Regions from separate parts of the Lentzea rhizosphaerae genome, predicted to be linked through region 2. Evidence: predicted binding sites of a transcription regulator. Region 2 holds the regulator's gene; each other region holds the start of a gene.
The links. The regulator HspR, encoded in region 2, represses chaperone genes until heat shock. The targets are predictions, from matches to a motif close to ANNTTGAGTNNNNNNNACTCAANNT.
Positions count from the first base shown of each region.

Region 1: ACFOWZ_RS08610 (adenylate cyclase) is a predicted target of HspR. The motif match lies at 3,495-3,519, and genes of this name have one in related genera.
Region 3: lon (endopeptidase La) is a predicted target of HspR. The motif match lies at 2,388-2,412, and genes of this name have one in related genera.

Region 1 is NZ_JBHRZI010000011.1:264,584-270,898, forward strand. It holds gene ACFOWZ_RS08595 (NUDIX hydrolase) at 1-324, opposite strand, end outside; gene ACFOWZ_RS08600 (adenylosuccinate synthetase) at 275-1,504, opposite strand; gene ACFOWZ_RS08605 (hypothetical protein) at 1,504-2,484, opposite strand; gene ACFOWZ_RS08610 (adenylate cyclase) at 2,487-3,494, opposite strand; gene ACFOWZ_RS08615 (mechanosensitive ion channel family protein) at 3,610-4,692, shown strand; gene ACFOWZ_RS08620 (MFS transporter) at 4,715-6,061, shown strand; gene ACFOWZ_RS08625 (hypothetical protein) at 6,168-6,315, shown strand, end outside.
Region 2 is NZ_JBHRZI010000011.1:1,204,394-1,210,708, reverse strand. It holds gene dnaK (molecular chaperone DnaK) at 1-782, shown strand, start outside; gene grpE (nucleotide exchange factor GrpE) at 779-1,405, shown strand; gene dnaJ (molecular chaperone DnaJ) at 1,425-2,582, shown strand; gene ACFOWZ_RS13530 (heat shock protein transcriptional repressor HspR) at 2,589-3,017, shown strand; gene ACFOWZ_RS13525 (SDR family oxidoreductase) at 3,266-4,153, opposite strand; gene ACFOWZ_RS13520 (TetR/AcrR family transcriptional regulator) at 4,237-4,812, shown strand; gene ACFOWZ_RS13515 (serine hydroxymethyltransferase) at 4,795-6,012, opposite strand; ZMP/ZTP riboswitch at 6,026-6,111, opposite strand; gene ACFOWZ_RS13510 (FAD-binding oxidoreductase) at 6,115-6,315, opposite strand, start outside.
Region 3 is NZ_JBHRZI010000015.1:396,358-402,672, forward strand. It holds gene ACFOWZ_RS18805 (GNAT family N-acetyltransferase) at 1-302, shown strand, start outside; gene srmL (PheS-related mystery ligase SrmL) at 465-1,493, shown strand; gene ACFOWZ_RS18815 (SAM-dependent methyltransferase) at 1,466-2,260, opposite strand; gene lon (endopeptidase La) at 2,427-4,775, shown strand; gene ACFOWZ_RS18825 (AMIN-like domain-containing (lipo)protein) at 4,843-5,253, opposite strand; gene ACFOWZ_RS18830 (AMIN-like domain-containing (lipo)protein) at 5,380-5,823, opposite strand; gene ACFOWZ_RS18835 (polysaccharide deacetylase family protein) at 5,844-6,315, opposite strand, start outside.

The DNA.
Region 1 (6,315 bases), 940 kb from region 2:
GGCCAGGTCACCGGTCGGGCGGGTCACGGTGGCCCACAACGCGATCGACAGCGTCGGGCCGCGCGGGTCACGCGACGGCTCGTCGAACGTGGCGAGCTGCCCGGTCGCCGTCACCGACTCCTCGGCGAGACCGAGCTTCCCCGTGACGGCCCTCGTGGTCGCGTCGCGCAGCCGTTCGCCCTTGCCCAGCAGGACACCGGGAAGCGCCAACTCGCCGGCGAACGGCTCGTGTGCGCGCGGCGCCACCCCCACGAGCACCGCGCGCGCCTGCGGATCAAACCGGAGCACGATCACGTCCACCGACACCAGCGTCGACTCGATCATGTCGTGAATTCTCCCGCACCACGTAGTCCGCCCTGGACGGGCCCGCCCCGGTCACCAGCACCTCGACGCCGAGCAGATCTTCCAGGTACGTCAGCGGTTCCGGCATCTGTTCCAGGAGCGGTCCGGTGGCGACCAGCAGATCGCGGGCGTCCAGGTGGGTCACGGCCAGGCCGTCGATCCCACCGCAGCACCGCACCGAGTAGCGCAGCAGATCGGCGTCCAGGTGCCCCGCCCGCCACGCGTCCTGGAACTCCCCCGTGCCGTTGTGCGCTTCCGGGAACCGCTCGAGCAGGGCCGGGTCCTCCGTCGGCAACGGGCCCGCGCCGTGCCGCGTCTGGTACGTCCTGGTCACGCCGATCACGCGGGCGGGACGACCGGCGAGCAGCTCCCGCGCGTTGCGTGGCGTGACCGTGGACCACGTCGTGTGCGGGTGGAAGCCGTGGGTCTCGTCGAGCAGGACGCCCTGCGCGCCCTCGAAGACGAGCCGTCCGGTGTCGGCGAGCCGCCCGGCCTCGTCACCGGTCGTGATCCGAACCGCGTCCGCGAACGAGGTGTAGAGCGCGACGAGGTCGTCCACGCCGCCGACCTCACCGGTCAGCGGCTCGTAGAACCGGGCGAGCACGTCCAGCTTCCGCCGCAGCGCCCGCGGATCCAGGCAGTCGCCGACCCTCGGTGCGGGGCCGGGGTCGCCGAGCACCTGCTGCTCCTCGACCACCTCGCCCCGCACCGCCCCCCGGTCGCCGAGGAGCCCGTACCAGACGGTCTCCCCGATCCCCTTCCCGCACGACCCGTGCCGGTCGGCGCCCCTGGCGGTCTCCCGCGCCCGGTTCGCGGCCACGTGGAACGGCGTCGTGAGCAGGGCACCGGCGTCGACCGACAGCAGCGAGAGCGGGTCGGCGACACCGATGGCCTCCAGCTCGCGCGACTCGGTCGCGAGGGCGATCGGCTCGACGAGCACGTGACGGGAGAGCCAGGTCGGCACACCCGCGAGCGTGCCGGACCCGAACTGGCTGAACGTGTGGTGCCGGCCGTCGACGACCACGTTGTGCGCGGCCTGCGCTCCCCCGTTGAACCGCACGACCGCCGACACCGGCCCGTCCGCGCACAGCGCGTCGACCACCGCTCCCTTGCCCTCGTCGCCGAACCCCAGCCCGACCACGATGACGTGCTCCCCGCTCATCACGTGAGCGCCACGTCGTCAGGGCCGTCGATGCTCAGCGGGGCGCCCGACGCCGTCAGCGAGCGCGCGCCGACCGTGGCCAGCGCCTTGCCGACGGCCTCGCTCTCGGCGACCGAGCCGATCTCGGCGAGGTCCACCAGGGCCTGGCCGAGATCGACCACGCTCTCCTCGACGCCGATCGTCGCGGCGATCAGCTCGCACACCGCGCCGGGGTCGTCGAGCTTGAGGAAGTTCTGCCCGAGGATCGAACGCCAGTGCTCACCGATGCTGTCGTCGTGGAAGTAAGACGACTGGTTCGGCAGGATGAAGTACACGTGCCACTTGCGGGCGAGCTCGCGGTACACCGACACCGGGTCGATGTCCTGGTTGACCTCGTCACCGATGACGCGGCGGATGTGCCTGGCCTCCAGCCGCGGTTTGTTCAGCTCGTCGCCGATGATGAACAGGTAGCCCTTGCGGCCGCGCTTCTGCCAGGCGTCGGTGACGACGTGCCGCGCGATGAAGTACGCCGCCAGCTCGTACGACTCGCTCTTCTGCCCACCACCGTTGCCTTCGAGGAAGATGTCCCGCAGCTGCTCGTCCATGCGGTTGTCCGACTCGAACTGCCCGACCTGCAGCGGCACGCGGTCGCTGTCGGCGTCACCGATGCCGCCGAACATCACCTGCGGGTCGGCGAGGTATCCCTTGCGCTGCAACAACCCGTGCAGCTTGCCGAGCTTGCCCTGCATGATCCGCGGCACCGCGCCCATCGACCCGGTCACGTCGAACAGCACCGCGATCGGTGTCGAGTCGGCGTGGTCGGGCGAGTCGCGGCACTCGCGGAACCCCACGCCCAGCGGGTCCAGCGACGGCGCGGCCTTCCAGCTCGCGGCGGGCGTCGACTTCATCGACGCGGTGTAGCCGAAGTCCGCGATGCCCTTGGCCGCGCGGAAGGTCTTCGCCGCGGCGTAGGCGTTGTCGTCCCACCTGCCGTGTCCCATGGTCATTCTCCTGTCTGAGGAAGGGCGAACGGGCGGAAGCGCCGTGCGCCGTAGAGGTCTTCGAGGAGGTCGTCGTACTCCTCGATCAGGTCGACGACGTCGGGCCGCCGTTCCTGGTGTTCCTGCAGGCACCCGCGAGCGAAGGCTCGCTGCCGGTGTTCGCCGTCCCCCAGGAGGTCGAGCATCAGCGTGTGTGCCATGTGGACGTCCGTCGCAGCCGTGACCGGTTGCTGCGCAACGACTTCCGGCGGATAGGAGATGGTGCGGCTCGTCGCGAGGAGCCGTTGTCCCTCCTCGACGGCGAACGACCAGCCGGCCAGCACGATGCCGTGCTGTTCCGGGTGCACCATGACGTTCTCGGCGGTGACGGCCCCGTGCACCAGCCCGATCTGGTGCGCGCCGGCCAGCGCTTTGAGCAACCTGCGATGCATCCACGCGTAGTCCCGGCCGTCCAGGCCGTCCGGGAACGCGCGCCGGACGTCCGCGAGCGTCACGAAGCCGTCAAGCAGGGGTTCGAGCACCGTGAAGGCGCGCGAACCCTTGGCGACGGCGCCCGACGTGTCGAGCAACCGCGGGTAGAACGGGCGCAACCACTGGTTCCGGTCGGTGAAGGACTCCAACGCCCTCAGCGCCAGCCATTCGCCGTGCAGCAACGGGTTGAGGGCCGGGTCGCGCACCACCTTGACCACGTGCGGACCGTCCGCCTCGTACAGGTTGGCGATGCTGCCGACCGCGAACGGTTCCCCGATGCGGTACACGCCGGTCTTCGTCCTCAACTCGACGACCGCGCCGTGCACCCACTCGTGGTGCAGGCGGGTCAGCTCGGCCGACGCCGCGTGCGCCCTCGTGTCGTGCGGTCCGACCACGTCGGGGTGCAGCACCGAGGCCAGCGCGTGGTACAGGCGTCGCGCCTGCCTGCTCCTGGCCGGATCGGTGGTGCGCGGGCCGAAGAGCGCTTCGGCTGACGCGGCGCGTTCCACCAGTTCCAGGGCCTCGGCTGTCGTGAGCATGGTTTGAGTCTAAGTGACTCAAACCTGGATGGCAACGCTGTTCTCCGTGACCCGGCTCATGGTGTTCCGGTCCCCAGACGCCGGGTACCCCGTCCCGATACCGGAAGGAGGGAACGTGCTGTTCGTCGTCATGGGCTGTTCCGTGGCCTTCGCACTGCTCGCGGTGGAGGTGATCCACCGGCTGGTGCGCCGCTTCACCCACAGCGGGAAGATGTACCGGCCGGGCCAGGTGTTCGGAGCGTTGCTGGCCGCCCAGATAAGCCTGAGCGCCTACCCGGTCGACGCCCCCATCGCCCTGCACGCGCTGGGCATCGCGTTGATCCTGGCCGGTGCGTGGCTGCTTTCAGCTCTCATCAGCACGCTCGTGGACATCTCGCTGTCGCGGATTCGCACGGACGTCACGGACAACCGGCACGCGCGGCGCGTGCACACGCAGGTCACGCTCGTGCGGCGGCTGGCGCTGGTGATCATCGGCGTGCTGGCGGTCGGGGCCATCCTGATGACCTTTCCCGGGGCTCGGGCCGTCGGGTCGACCGTGCTGGCCAGTGCGGCTGTGATCGGTGCAGTGGCGGCGTTGGCGGCGCAGTCGTTGCTGGGCAACGTGATCTCGGGGATGCAGATCGCGTTCAGCGACGCCGTGCGGCTCGACGACGTCGTCGTGGTCGAAGGCGAGTGGGGGCGGGTCGAGGACATCACGCTGACGTACGTGGTGCTGCACCTGTGGGACGACCGGCGGCTCGTGCTGCCGACCTCCTACTTCCTCAAGACGCCGTTCGAGAACTGGACGCGCACGCAGTCCGCGCTGCTGGGGACCGTCGAGCTCGATCTGGACTGGACGGTGCCGGTCGAGGCGATGCGGCAGGAGATGCGGTCCATGCTGGAGGGCAGCGACCTGTGGGACGGGCGGGTGTCCGTGTTGCAGGTGACGTCCGCGACCCAGGGTTTCGTGCGCCTCAGGGCGCTGGTGAGCGCGGCCGACGCCGGGAAGTTGTGGGACCTGCGGTGCCTCACCCGCGAGCACCTGGTCGACTGGGTGCAGCGGTACCACGACGGGGCGTTGCCGCAGGTGCGGACGCGGACCGTAACGCGGGCCGCACGGCAGCAGCCCGCCGGTGACCAGCACACGGACGCTCGGGTGTTCGGTGAGAGCGCGGACGGGGCGTTGCGGGAACAAGCGTTTGCGGGCCCCAGGCAGTAGCGCGTTGCCCCACACTGGGCGCATGAGGACCGGCGATCAGGTCGTGCAGAGCCTGCCGTGGCGGTGGCGGGCGCAGGGGACGATCTTCATCATCGGCGGGCTCGGGTTCCTGTTCGACGCCTGGGACGTCACGCTCAACGCCTTTCTGATCCCGCTGGTCAGCGCGGAGTGGGGACTCAGCCTCGGCGAACGCGGGTGGGTCGGCACCGCCAACCTGATCGGGATGGCGGTCGGCGCGTTCGCGTGGGGTGCGATTGCGGACACCATCGGGCGCAAGAAGGCGTTCAGCCTCACGATCCTGATGTTCTCGCTGTTCACGGTGGCGGGCGCGGCGTCGCAGGACTTCGTGACGTTCTGCGTGTTCCGGTTCCTCGCCGGCGTCGGGCTCGGCGGGTGCATCCCGGTGGACTTCGCGCTGGTCGGCGAGTTCACGCCCGCGAAGGTCAGAGGCAGGGTGCTGGCGGCCATGGACGGGTTCTGGCCGCTCGGTGCGACGCTGTGCGGGCTGACCGCGGCCTTTCTCGCCGGTCTGGGCAGCTGGCGGCTCCTGATGCTCACGATGGTGCTGCCCGCGCTGCTGCTGTTCTGGATCCGGCGCAGCGTTCCCGAGTCGCCGATGTTCCTGGTCGCCAAGGGGCGCCCCGAAGAGGCCAAGAAGGTCATCGACGACCTGGTGGCCAAGACCGGAGCGCCGCGGGAGGACTGGCGGCTTCCCGACCCCAAACAGCTCCAGCGCCTCTCCCCCAGGACGATGTTCTCGCAGCTCAAAGAGATCTGGCGGTTCGACCCTCGGCGCACCGGCGCGATGTGGCTGATGTTCCTCGCCGTCTTCCTGCTGTACTACGGCGCCGTCACGTGGCTGCCGAGCATCCTCAAGGCGCAGGGGTACGGGACGTACGCGGCGTTCATGGTCACGACGGGCACCGTGGCGGTCGGCGTGGTGGCCGCGCTGATCAGCGCCTGGCTGGTGGACGTGTTCGGGCGCAAGTGGGTCATCGCGGTGACGGCGCCGCTCGCGTCGGTGGCCCTGGTCATGTTCGCGGTGCAGATCAACGTCGACACGGCCGCGAAGGCGTGGATCACGCTCTACGGGGCGCTGATCCAGATCGCGATCCCGGCGCTGTACGCGCTCGCGCCGGAGCTGTACCCGACGCACCTGCGGGCCAGCGGCTTCGGCTGGGCGTCGACGATCAGCCGGATCGGGGCAGGGTTCGTTCCGGTGCTGTTCGGCGCGATCCTCTGGCCGGTCCTCGGCCTGCCGCTCACGTTCGCGGTGATCGGTGTCGTGGTGGTGGGCGGTGTGGTCGTGCTGATGTTCGCGGTCCCGGAAACGAAGATGCAACCCCTCACGGAGCCCGCTCCGTCCTAGCCACATGAGAAGACCGCTCGCCGTCGCGTTCTGCGCGCTGGCACTCGGAAGCTGTGGTACGAACGGGCTCCTCGCGCCGACTGTGTTGTCCTCGGAGGTCCCGACCGTGTCTTCAGCAAAGCCGGACAAGGCCCGGCTCGAGCAGGCGAAACGCGACGGCTACCTCACCGTGCCACTGATGATCTCCGTGCACCCGGGACGCGACGGGGAGGTCGAGCAGGCACTGAGGAAGCTGGGCGCGACCGTCGAGTCGC
Region 2 (6,315 bases):
AGGACGTCCTGCTGCTCGACGTCACCCCGCTGTCCCTCGGCATCGAGACCAAGGGCGGCATCATGACCAAGCTGATCGAGCGCAACACCACGATCCCGACGAAGCGTTCCGAGACCTTCACGACGGCGGACGACAACCAGCCGTCCGTGCAGATCCAGGTCTTCCAGGGCGAGCGCGAGATCGCGGCGCACAACAAGAAGCTCGGCATGTTCGAGCTGACCGGCCTGCCGCCCGCGCCCCGTGGCGTGCCGCAGATCGAGGTCACCTTCGACATCGACGCGAACGGCATCGTCCACGTGTCGGCGAAGGACCTGGGCACCGGCAAGGAGCAGTCGATGACGATCACCGGTGGCTCCGCGCTGCCGAAGGACGACATCGACCGCATGGTGAAGGACGCCGAGGCCCACGCGGAGGAGGACAAGCGCCGCCGCGAGGAGGCCGAGGTCCGCAACCAGGCCGAGACGCTCGTCTACCAGACGGAGAAGGTCGTCAAGGAGAACGACGACAAGCTCCCGGGCGACATCAAGGAGAAGGTCAACGCCGCGATCGCCGAGGCGAACGAGGCGCTCAAGGGCACCGACATCAACGCCATCAAGACGGCGGTCGAGAAGCTCGCGACCGAGTCCCAGGCCATCGGCCAGGCGATCTACGCCAACGCGCCGGGTGCCGCCGGTGCCGAGGCCCCTGGTGCTGACGCGCCGGGTGCCGCGGGTGCCGGTGCCAAGGCCGCCGACGACGACATCGTGGACGCCGAGATCGTGGACGAGGAAAAGAAGAAGTGACCGAACCGAGGCACGCCGCCCCTGACGAGGAGCAGCCTCAGGTAGTCGTGAACGACCGGCGCCGGATCGACCCCGAGACGGGTGAGGTCCGGCCGCCGGCCCACGCTGCCGAGGAAGGTGCTGCTCCGGCTGACGAACCCCTGGTCGCCGAGGTCGTGGACGAGGTGGCCGCCGAGCTGAAGACCCAGCTCGACGAGCGCACCGCCGACCTCCAGCGGCTCACCGCCGAGTACGCGAACTACCGCAAGCGGGTGGAACGCGACCGGGAAGCGGTGATCAACAACGCGAAGGCGTCCGTGGCCGCCGAGCTCCTCTCGGTGCTGGACGACGTCGAGAGGGCCGCCGCGCACGGCGACCTGACCGGCGCGTTCAAGGCGGTGGCGGACAAGCTCGTGTCCACGTTGCAGAAGACCGGCCTGGAGCCGTTCGCGCACGAGGGCGAGGCGTTCGACCCGTCGGTGCACGAGGCCGTGCAGCACAGCACGTCCCCGGACGTCGACGGTCCGACCGTCACCGCGGTCCTGCGTCGCGGCTACACGTTCGGCGACAAGCTCGTCCGGCCCGCGCTCGTCGCGGTGACGGACCACGAGCCTGCCGCCGCACCTCAGGCCGAAGAGAACTGACGAGAGGAGGAGACGTCCGGTGAGTGCTAGGGACTGGATCGAAAAGGACTTCTACCGCGAGCTGAGCGTCTCCTCCGACGCGTCGGCGGACGAGATCAAGAAGTCGTACCGCAAGCTCGCCCGCGAGCTGCACCCCGACGCGAACCCCGGCGACGCCAAGGCCGAGGCCCGCTTCAAGGCGGTCTCCGAGGCCTACGGCGTGCTGTCGGACCCCGCCAAGCGCAAGCAGTACGACGAGGCCCGCCGCCTGTTCGCGGGCGGCGGAGGCTTCCCCGGCGGTGGCTTCGGCTCCGGCGGCTTCGACGTGAACGACCTGTTCGGCCGCGCCGCGCAGGGCACCGGTGGCGGCGGCCTGGGCGACCTGCTCGGCGGCCTGTTCAACCGGCGCGGCGGCGGCACCGGTTCCGCGACCCGCCCGCGCCGCGGCGAGGACGTCGAGACCGACGTTCGCATCGACTTCACCGAGGCGGTCCGCGGCGCGACAGTGCCGCTGCGCCTGTCCTCCCCCGCCGCCTGCACCACGTGCAACGGTTCCGGCGCCAAGCCCGGCACCACCCCGCACGTCTGCGCGACGTGCTCGGGCTCCGGCCTGGTGACCCGCTCGCAGGGCGCCTTCGCGTTCAGCGAGCCGTGCCGCGACTGCCGCGGCACCGGCCGGATCATCGACGACCCGTGCCCCGAGTGCGGCGGCGACGGCGTCAGCACCCGCACCCGCACGCTGACCGTGCGCATCCCGTCAGGCGTGGACGACGGCCAGCGAATCCGCCTTGCAGGACAAGGCGAACCGGGCCGGAACGGCGGCCCGTCCGGCGACCTGTTCGTGCGCGTGCACGTGAACCCGCACAGCGTGTTCGGCCGGCAGGGCAACGACCTGACGCTGACGGCCCCGATGACGTTCTCGGAGCTGGCGCTGGGAACGACGTTGACCGTCCCGACCCTGGACGGCAAGGTGACCTTGAAGGTGCCCGCCGGCACCGCCTCCGGGCGAGTGCTGCGGGCCAGGGGCAAGGGCATCACCAAGCGGGACGGCACCTCCGGTGATCTGCTGATCACCCTGGAGGTCGCGGTGCCGAACAACCTTTCCTCCGAGGCCCGCAAGGCCCTGGAGGCGTACGCGGACGTGACGAAGGACCACGACCCGCGCGGTGATCTGAACGCGCTGCTTGAAGGACGGTGAGTTCCGGTGAGTTTTCCGTTCCCTCCTGGGACCGACGAGGACACGCCGTTCTTCGTGATCTCGGTGGCGGCGCAGCTGTCCGGGCTGCACGCGCAGACGTTGCGCTCGTACGACCGGATGGGGCTCGTCTCGCCTGGGCGCACCTCGGGTGGTGGGCGGCGGTACTCGATGCGCGACATCGTGCTGCTGCGTGAGGTGCAACGGTTGTCGCAGGACGAGGGCGTCAATCTCGCTGGGATCAAGCGGATCATCGAGCTCGAGAACCAGGTCGAGGCGTTGCGGTCGCGGGTCGCCGAGCTTCAGCAGGAGTTGGCGCAGGCGTTGGCGGTCGCCGACTCCACGGCTGCCGCCGTGCACGCGTCCTACCGGCGGGACCTGGTCCCGATCCGCCAGGAGACCGCGTTGGTGGTGTGGAAGCCCAAGCCGCGCAAGTGATCTTGCCGGGGGTGCTGATCACGTTGGGTTCTACCGATCAGGTGACCCACTCCCTGTTGGCTTTGAGGCGTCTGCAAGTACCACCAACTCATGATCAAATCGCCTGTAACTACACCCATCCTGTTCGACGGACACCGAACAGGATGGGTGTAGTTACAGGCTTGTTGATGTTGGGTTGGTAGTACTTGCAGACGCCGTGGCCGACAGTGCTGTGGGCGGCAGAGCGCGCGGCGGCGGGGCTGAGGTGATCAGGACTGTTCGGAGTAGAAGCCGGACTCCAGGTCCTCCCGGAGGCTCGGGCCCTTCGGCTCCCAGCCCAGCAACGCCTTCGTGCGCGCACCGGACGTGGGTGCGTCACGTGCCACCATGGTTGCGAGTGGGCCGAAGTGTTCTGCTGGAACGCTTTCGACCGGCACGTTCAGCTTTTGCCCGATGACCTCGGCGATCTCCCGCAGTGTCACGGCTTCCTCGGCTACCGCGTGCAGCACGGAGCCTGCGGGGGCCTTCTCCACGGCTAAGCGGTAGAGCCGTGCTGCGTCGAGGGTGTGCGTTGCCGACCAGCGGTTCGTGCCGTCGCCTGGGTAGCCGGACACGCCGGTGGTGCGGGCGGTTTTGACCAGCAGTGGGATGAAGCCTGCCCTGTCGAGTTCACTGTGGACGGTCGGTGGCAGGACTACGACTGCGCCCCGTAGGTCTGAGGCGTCGATGATGAGGTTCCGCGCGGTGCCTCGGCTGTGGTCGTCGGGGACGCGCTCGTCCTCGGTGGCGGTGTGGCCCAGGCCTGAGTAGGAAAGTGTGCCGCCGGTGCCGATCAGGGCCTTGCCGGTGCCGGACAGTTCGTCGATGAACGCGCGGACCACTGCGAGGTCGGCGGCGGACGCGCCGGCGTAGTCGCCCGCGAACATCTCCTCGTGCTTGAACGCCAGGTGGATCACGGCGTCTGCCTCTGCCGCGCCTTTGCGCAGCCCCTCCAGGTCGTCCAGATCGCCGCGCTGAACGGTGGCGCCCTGCGCTTCCAGCTTGGCGGCCGAGGTGTCTGAGCGGGCCAGGCCGGTTACCTGGTGGCCTGCCTGAAGCAGTTCTGGGACGAGGGCTGAGCCGACGTGGCCGCTGGCGCCCGTGACGAAGACCTTCATGGTTCTCCTCAGAAGTGATGGGACTTGGTCTCATCAACGTAGCAGAGTGATGGGACTTAGTCGCATCACTTAGGATGTGAGCCATGGGTCGATGGGAGCCTGAGGCGCGGGAGCGGTTGATGGTCGCCGCGCTCGACCTGTTCGGTGAGCAGGGCTACGAGAACACCGGCGTGGCTCAGATCGCTGAGCGTGCGGGGCTCACCAAGAGCACGTTCTTCCGGCACTTCCGGGACAAGCGCGAGGTCTTGTTCGGCGGGCAGGACGAGTTGGTCTCGCTGATCGCTGCTGGGATCGAGGGGACGCCTGCGTCTGCCGGGGCGTTGAAGGCGGTCGAGGGGGCGCTTGTGGCCATCGGTGTCACGTTCACCGACTCGCGGCGGGCCAACGGGCCTCGGCGGCTTGCGGTGATTGCGGCCAACGCCGAGTTGCGGGAGCGGGACGCGTTGAAGATGGCCGGGTTCTCCGGCGTGATCAAGGACGGGCTGCTGCTGCGGGGGGTGCAGGAGGTCGAGGCGGCTGTGGCTGCTGAGCTGGGGGTTTTGGCCCTGCGGATCGCCTACGGGCGGTGGCTCGAGGCCGGCGGGGACTTCGCTGACGTCGCCCGCCCGGCGCTCGAGGAGGTGGCTGCCGCGGCTGCCGCGTTAGAGGGTGCTGAGTAGGTCCTCTACCTCGGTGGCGATGCGGTCCAGGGCCTGGTCGTTGTCGTGGGCGGCGATCGCGCGGTCGATCCAGTCGGCGATCAGCGGCATCTGGCCCGGCTTGAGGCCGCGGGTCGTGATGCCTGCCGTGCCCAGGCGGATGCCGGACGGGTCGAACGGCTTGCGGGTGTCGTACGGGACGGCGTTGTAGTTGAGTTCGATGCCCGCTCGGTCCAGGGCTCGGGCCGCGGGTTTGCCGCCGAGGAGCTTCGAGGTCAGGTCGATCAGGATCAGGTGGTTGTCGGTGCCGCCGGACACCAGGTCGAAGCCGCGCTCCAGCAGCGCGTCGGCCAGGGCGCGGGCGTTCGCGACGATCGTGTGCGCGTACTCGCGGAACTCCGGCTGGGCTGCCTCGTGCAGTGCCACGGCGATCGCGGCGGTCGTGTGGTCGTGCGGGCCGCCCTGCAGACCGGGGAACACGGCGCGGTCGATCGCCTTCGCGTGCTCGGCGTCGCAAAGGATCATCGCGCCGCGTGGGCCGCGCAGCGTCTTGTGCGTGGTCGTGGTGACCACCGACGCGTGTCCGACCGGGCTGGGGTGCGCGCCGCCTGCGACGAGGCCGGCGATGTGCGCGATGTCGGCGACCAGGACCGCGTCGATCTCCCTGGCGATCGTGGCGAAGGCCGGGAAGTCGATCGTGCGCGGGATCGCCGTGCCACCGCAGAAGATCACCTTCGGGCGTTCGGCCAGGGCGAGGGCGCGGACCTCGTCCATGTCGACGACGCCGGTGTCCTTGCGGACGTCGTACTGGACCGCGCGGAACCACTTGCCGGTGGCGGACACGCTCCAGCCGTGCGTGAGGTGGCCGCCCATCGGGAGCGACATGCCCATGACGGTGTCGCCCGGCGACAGGAACGCCAGGTACACGGCGAGGTTGGCGGGGGCGCCGGAGAGCGGCTGGACGTTCGCGTGGTCCACGCCGAACAGGGCCTTCGCCCGGTCGATCGCGAGCTGTTCGACCTGGTCGACGACCTGCTGGCCCTCGTAGTACCGCTTGCCGGGGTAGCCCTCGGAGTACTTGTTGGTCAGCACCGAGCCTGTTGCTTCGAGCACGGCGGCGGACACGTCGTTCTCGGACGCGATCATGCGCAGCTTCCGGGCCTGGCGGTCGGCCTCGGCGTTGATCAGCGCGAACACGGCGGGATCTGTCTCAGCGAGCACAGCGCGACTCCACACCGGGCACCCAGGCGTTCGGTGCTCTCGGCAGGTCGCTTCCCGGTGGTCACTTCCACCCTCGGCACGCCAGTCGCGGACGTGCCGAGTTTAGTCCAGCGTGAACGGGTCGTACTTGATCCGGTCGAGAGGAGTTCCGGCGACCAGCATGCGGGACACGGTGGACCTGATCATGGCCGGGCTGCCGCAGACCAGGACGTCGCGGTCCTCCCACGCTCCGTAGCGGGTGACCACGTCGGCCAGACTGCCCTGCTCGACGCCCCGGACACCGGGGTCCGACTCCAGCACCGG
Region 3 (6,315 bases), on a different contig from region 2:
CGGCTTGCTGGCGAGCTGCGTGGAACGGGCAGGACCTGGTCGGCGTCGCCCTCTGCTCCATCCGCCGTCACGACCGCGCTGTGGGCGAGGTCGAAGAGTTGAGCGTCCGGGCGGACCACCGGCGCCTGGGAATCGGCCGGGTCCTGCTGCTGGACGGGCTGCGAAGTCTTCGCGAGCACGGTGCGACGACCGCACGACTGTTCACGGGCACGGCAAATCCGCACCGGTCCTACGACCTCTACGAGAGCGTGGGGTTCCGGCGGCAGAACGAGTACGTCCGTTACCGCAAGCCGCTGGATTGATCGACCGGTCATCTCGGCGCCAACGCCTTGACGGTGCGCGCTAACCTGGGTCCATGACGCGATTTAGCCACCCCCGACCTGCGGCGGTGGCGCGCGCCTGAAACCTTCCCGTTGGTCGGGGGACTCCGCACCCCACCCACGACCAAGAAGACGGGAAGTCCCATGTACCGCACCGATGAACTCCTGCACGCCCTGAACGTCCGCGACCTCACCGATCCCGCGCAGGGCCCGCACGCGATGCAGCACCTGATCGCCGACCTCGAAGCAGCCCTCGACCACCCGAGGCAGGTCCGCCACCACCCGCTCGTCCCGGTCGAGCACAACTACGAACACCTCGGTTATCCGGCCGACGCGATCACCCGGGACGCCCGCTACACCAGGTACGTCAGCGAGACGTGCATGTTGCGCAGCCACACCACGGCGATGATTCCGCCCGCGCTCAAGGACGCCACCCCGGACGTGACGTTGCTGTGCCCCGGTCTCGTCTACCGCCGCGACACGGTCGACCGGCTGCACACCGGCACGCCGCACCAGCTCGACGTCTGGCGGATCTCCAACGAGAGAGAAGAACTGAACGACCTGATCGACCGCGTCGTCACGACACTTCTGCCCGGCAGGCGCTACCGCACGATCGACGCGGAGCACCCGTACACCACGCACGGCAAGCAGATCGACGTCGAGCAGGACGGTCAGTGGGTAGAGATCGGTGAGTGCGGGCTGGCGGCGCGGCACGTGTTGAAGCACCACCCGCACGGGCTGGCGATGGGGCTCGGACTGGACCGGATTCTGATGCTGCGCAAGGGAATCCCCGACATCCGCCTGTTGCGCAACGAGGATCCGCGCATCGCGACCCAGATGCTGGACCTCACCGAGTACCGGCCGATCTCACGTCATCCGGCCGCCATCAGGGACATCTCGGTCATGGCGAGCGCGAACGACGACGTCGAGACGCTGGGCGACCGGATCCGTGCGCTCGTGCCGGAGGACGTGGTCGAGGAGATCGAGATCCTGAGCGAAACCAGGACCGAAGACCTGCCCGCGCACGTCCAGAAACGCCTGGAAGCCTTGCCGGGCCAGAAGAACGTGCTCATCCGCGTGACGATGAGGGCGCCGGAGCGCACCCTCACCGACCGCGAGACGAACGAGATCCGCGACCGCCTGCTTCAGGGCTTGCGGGCGACGGCGCCGTAGATGCCCGTGTGGTCCTCGAAGGAGTCCGGGCGCCACTCGTCCACCGTGACGATGCCCGGCTCCAGCAGGTCCAGGCCCTCGAAGAACCTGCTCACCTCGGCGTGCGTGCGGATGGCGAGCTTGTTGTCCGAGTTGCTGTAGATCTGCGCGACCTGCTTGGCCTCCGCGGCCTCCTGCTCGGTGAGGCTGTCCCAGGTGGCGTGGGTGATGGCCAGGTACGAGCCGGACGGGAGGTCCGCCATGTACTCGGCGACCGCGGCGTACGGGTCGTCGGAGTCGGGGACGAAGTGCAGCGCGGCGATGATCAGGACGCCGACGGGGCGGGAGAAGTCGAGCGTCTCGCGGGCGCCTGCCAGCACCGCGGAGGTCGCGCGCAGGTCGGCGAGGATCGCGGTGGCGTTCGGGTTGTCGGCCAGCAGGGCGTTGCTGTGCGAGACGGCGACCGGCTCGTAGTCGACGTAGACCACGCGCGCGGACGGGTTGGCCTGCTGGGCGATCTCGTGGACGTTGCCCACGGTCGGGATGCCGGAGCCCAGGTCGAGGAACTGGTCCACGCCCTCGGCGGAAAGGTGGCGGACGACCCTGCGCAGGAACGAGCGGTTCGCCTGGGCGCTCTGGGCGATGCCAGGGAAGATCTGCTCCACCTGCTTGGCGGCGGCGCGGTCGGCTTCGAAGTTGTGCGAGCCGCCCAGGTAGTAGTCGTACATCCGCGCGACGCTCGGGCGCGTGACGTCGACCGTGGACGGGACCCACTTCAGCTCTTCCATCACGCGCGCATCCTCGCCCGTGCGCACACGAGTGTCCACCGCCACACGCGCGACCCACGATCGTGTTGCAGGTCGGGGGCCGCTCGCTGACAGCGAACACCAGAGGGGAACACCACTACGCTCCAGTTGGTTGAGCGATACAGACTCAACTTTGGAGGATGACGAGATGGGCGAAACCCTGGCCCTGCCGGTACTGCCGCTGGACGACGTCGTGGTGCTCCCCGGCATGGTGGTGCCGATCCGCATCTCCGGTGCAGACGCGAGCGCCGAGGCCCGTGCGGCCGTAGACGCGGCCACGACCGCAGCAAATCATCAAGTGCTGCTCGTCCCGCGGCTGGACGGGAAGTACGCCTCGGTCGGCACACTGGCCGAGATCGAGCAGGTCGGTCGTCTGCCCGGTGGCGAGCGCGCCGCCGTCGTGCGCGGCACCAAGCGCGTGCGCATCGGCACGGGCACCACGGGGCCGGGTGCGGCGCTGTGGGTGAACGCGACGGTCGCGGACGAGTCCGAGATCACCGACCGCACCCGTGAGCTCGCGAAGCAGTACCGCGCGCTCGTCACGAACATCCTGCAGACGCGCGGCGCGTGGCAGATGGTCGACTCGGTGCAGCAGATCAGCGACCCGTCGGCGCTGGCCGACCTCGCCGGTTACGCCTCCTACCTCGACGAGAAGCAGAAGATCTGGCTGCTGGAGACGTCCGACGTCACCACCCGGCTGGAGAAGCTGGTCGAGTGGGGTCAGGCGCACCTGACCGAGCTCGACGTCAACGAGACGATCGCGAAGGACGTCAAGGAAGGCGTCGAGAAGCAGCAGCGGGAGTTCCTGCTGCGCCAGCAGATGGCCGCGATCCGCAAGGAGCTGGCCGAGCTCGACGGCAAGCCCGCCACCGAGCAGGAGGACTACCGGGCGCGCGTCGAGGCCGCCGAACTGCCGGAGAAGGTCCTCAAGGCCGCCCTGGCCGAGGTCGACAAGCTGGAGCGCACTTCCGAGCAGTCGCCTGAGGTCGGCTGGATCCGGACGTGGCTCGACACCGTCCTCGAGATGCCGTGGAACGAGCGGACCGAGGACGCCTACGACATCAAGGCCGCCCGCGAGGTCCTCGACGCGGACCACGCCGGCCTGGACGACGTGAAGCAGCGCATCACCGAGTACCTGGCCGTCCGCAAGCGTCGTGCCGACCGCGGCATGGGTGTCGTCGGCGGACGTCGTTCCGGTGCCGTGCTGGCCCTCGTCGGTCCTCCCGGCGTCGGCAAGACCTCGCTCGGCGAGTCCGTGGCACGCGCGATGGGCCGCAAGTTCGTCCGCGTGGCGCTCGGTGGCGTCCGCGACGAGGCCGAGATCCGCGGTCACCGCCGCACGTACGTCGGTGCGCTGCCGGGCCGGATCGTCCGCGCGATCAGCGAAGCCGGTTCGATGAACCCGGTCGTGCTGCTCGACGAGATCGACAAGGTCGGCTCCGACTACCGCGGCGACCCCACGGCGGCGTTGCTCGAGGTGCTGGACCCGGCGCAGAACCACACGTTCCGCGACCACTACCTGGAGGTCGAGCTCGACCTCTCGGACGTCGTGTTCCTCGCGACCGCGAACGTGCTGGAGTCGATCCCCGCGCCGTTGCTCGACCGCATGGAACTGGTGCAGCTCGACGGCTACACCGAGGACGAGAAGGTCACGATCGCGAGCGACCACCTGCTGCCGCGCCAGGTCGAACGCGCCGGCCTCGCGTCTGAGGACGTCACGTTCGACAAGCCCGCGCTGCACCAGCTGGCGAGCGAGTACACGCGGGAAGCCGGTGTGCGGCAGCTGGAACGGGCCCTCGCGCGCATCCTGCGCAAGGTGACCGCGAAGGTGGCGCTCGGCGAGTCCGAGCTGCCGATCACCGTCGACCAGCCGTCGCTGAAGTCGTACCTGGGAAGCCCGAAGAACACGCCCGAGTCGGCCGAACGCACCTCGGTTCCCGGCGTGGCAACGGGTCTGGCCGTCACGGGCGTCGGCGGTGACGTCCTGTTCATCGAGGCCTCGCTGGCCCCGAAGGACACCGGCTCGACCGGCGTCACGCTGACCGGCCAGCTTGGCGACGTGATGAAGGAGTCCGCGCAGATCGCGTTGTCGTACCTGCGTTCGCACGACGACAAGGCCGCGGCACTGGCCGACCGGGGTGTGCACATCCACGTCCCGGCGGGCGCGGTGCCGAAGGACGGCCCGTCCGCGGGCGTCACGATGACGACGGCGCTCGCGTCCCTGCTGTCCGGCCGCCCGGTGCGCTCGGACGTGGCAATGACGGGCGAGATCTCGTTGACCGGCAGGGTCCTGCCGATCGGCGGCGTGAAGCAGAAGCTGCTCGCCGCGCACCGTGCGGGCATCACGACCGTGCTGCTGCCTCAGCGCAACGAGCCCGATCTGGACGACGTGCCGGAGTCGGTGCGTGAGCAGCTGACCGTGCACTTCGTCTCGGACGTGGCAGAGGTCCTGGAGCACGCGCTCTCGAAGGAGACCGTCGCGACCGTTGCGGCGTAACGGTTCCCGGCAAGACCCCTCGTGGGGGCAGTAGCGGCGACTACTGCCCCCACGAGGCTTTTCGCTGCTAGAGACCGATGTCGATGACGACCCTGTTCGGGTTTGTCAGCGTGAAGACCCGGTGCCACGAGCTGGTGTTGGTGTACCCGACGGCAACGGTGAGCACCGCTTCGAAGTCGCACGTCAGCGCGACCCTGCGGACGTTGTTGAGGTTGGGCGGCGTGAAGTTCCGCGGCCCGGTGTAGGTGGGATTCCCGTTGTCGTCGTGCGCGGCGGCACCGAACATGACCACTTCGAGGATCTCGTTGCTGCCCGGCATGGACACCGGGTTGCCGGACCCGCAGTCCGACACGCCGGAGACCTCGCGGAGCCGGTACTCGGCGGGCAGGCCGGACATGTCCAGCACGATCCGGTTGTAGTCGGTGTGCAGGCCGGTCCGGATGTTCGACAGCGTCGGCGTGGTCTGCGCAGACGCCATCGGGACAAACGTGAAGACCGCGAGCACTGCCAGAAGCAACGCGGCCAAGCGTCTGTTCCTCATCATTGGCCCCCTCTCAGGGCGACTCGATGAAAGAACAGACGCGTGGCGCGCGCCACAGTTGCGTCAGTGGTCGATGTCGACCACGTACCGCAGCGGGCTGGTGAGGTAGTAGGCCCGGTACGTCGGGCTCGCCTTCCCCACCCCGATCGCGATCGACAGGTCAGCCTCGAAGTCGCACGTGAACACCACGCTCTTCACGTTCGGCAGGCCCGGCGTGAGCTTCCGCGACCCGGTGTACGAGTGCCCGTCGGCGGGCGTCAACCGCACCTCCAGGAACTCGACCCCAGGCGCCGAGATCGGCTTGCCCGACCCGCAGCTCACCGGCTCCGAGATCGACTGAACGCTGTCCTGCACCTGCCCACCGGTCAGGTCGAACACGACCCGGTCGAACGTCGCGTGCTGCCCAGTCCGCACGTTGGTGAGCTGCGCGTACTCAGCCGCAGAAGCCGCCGGAACGATGCTCAACGCCACCCCAGCGGCGAGGAGCGCTGCTGCAATCCGCTTCATGCCTTCCCCCTGTTGCCGTACTACCCCAGAAAGTCCTCCAGTGGCACTGGAGTGAGTCCATCTTGCTTGGCCCGGTTCAAGAACGCCGTGAAGTCCTCGACGAACGTCGTCCGGAAGTGCATCAGCACGATGTCCCCGGGCTTGAGCTTGTCCCCCTGCTGGAACTGCACTCGCCCGTCGTTGACCGCGGCCGTCCAGTTGACCAGCGCCTTGAACCCGCAACTGGCAGCAGCCTTGCGCGTGGTCGCGTCGTAGTTGCCGAACGGCGGCCGGAACAACGTGGGCCGCTTGCCGTAGTCCTGAGCCAGGAAGTCGGCGTTGCCACAGATCTCCTGCTTCTGGAACTCGTACGGCTTGCCCAGCAGGTTCGGGTGGTTGGACGTGTGGCTGTGCACGGTGACCGGCAGGGCCTTGAAGTAGTCCTTGTGCCCCTCCGCGTACTTCGTGTTGAGGAACACCGAAGGCCACACCCCGGCCTCGATCATCAGCTCA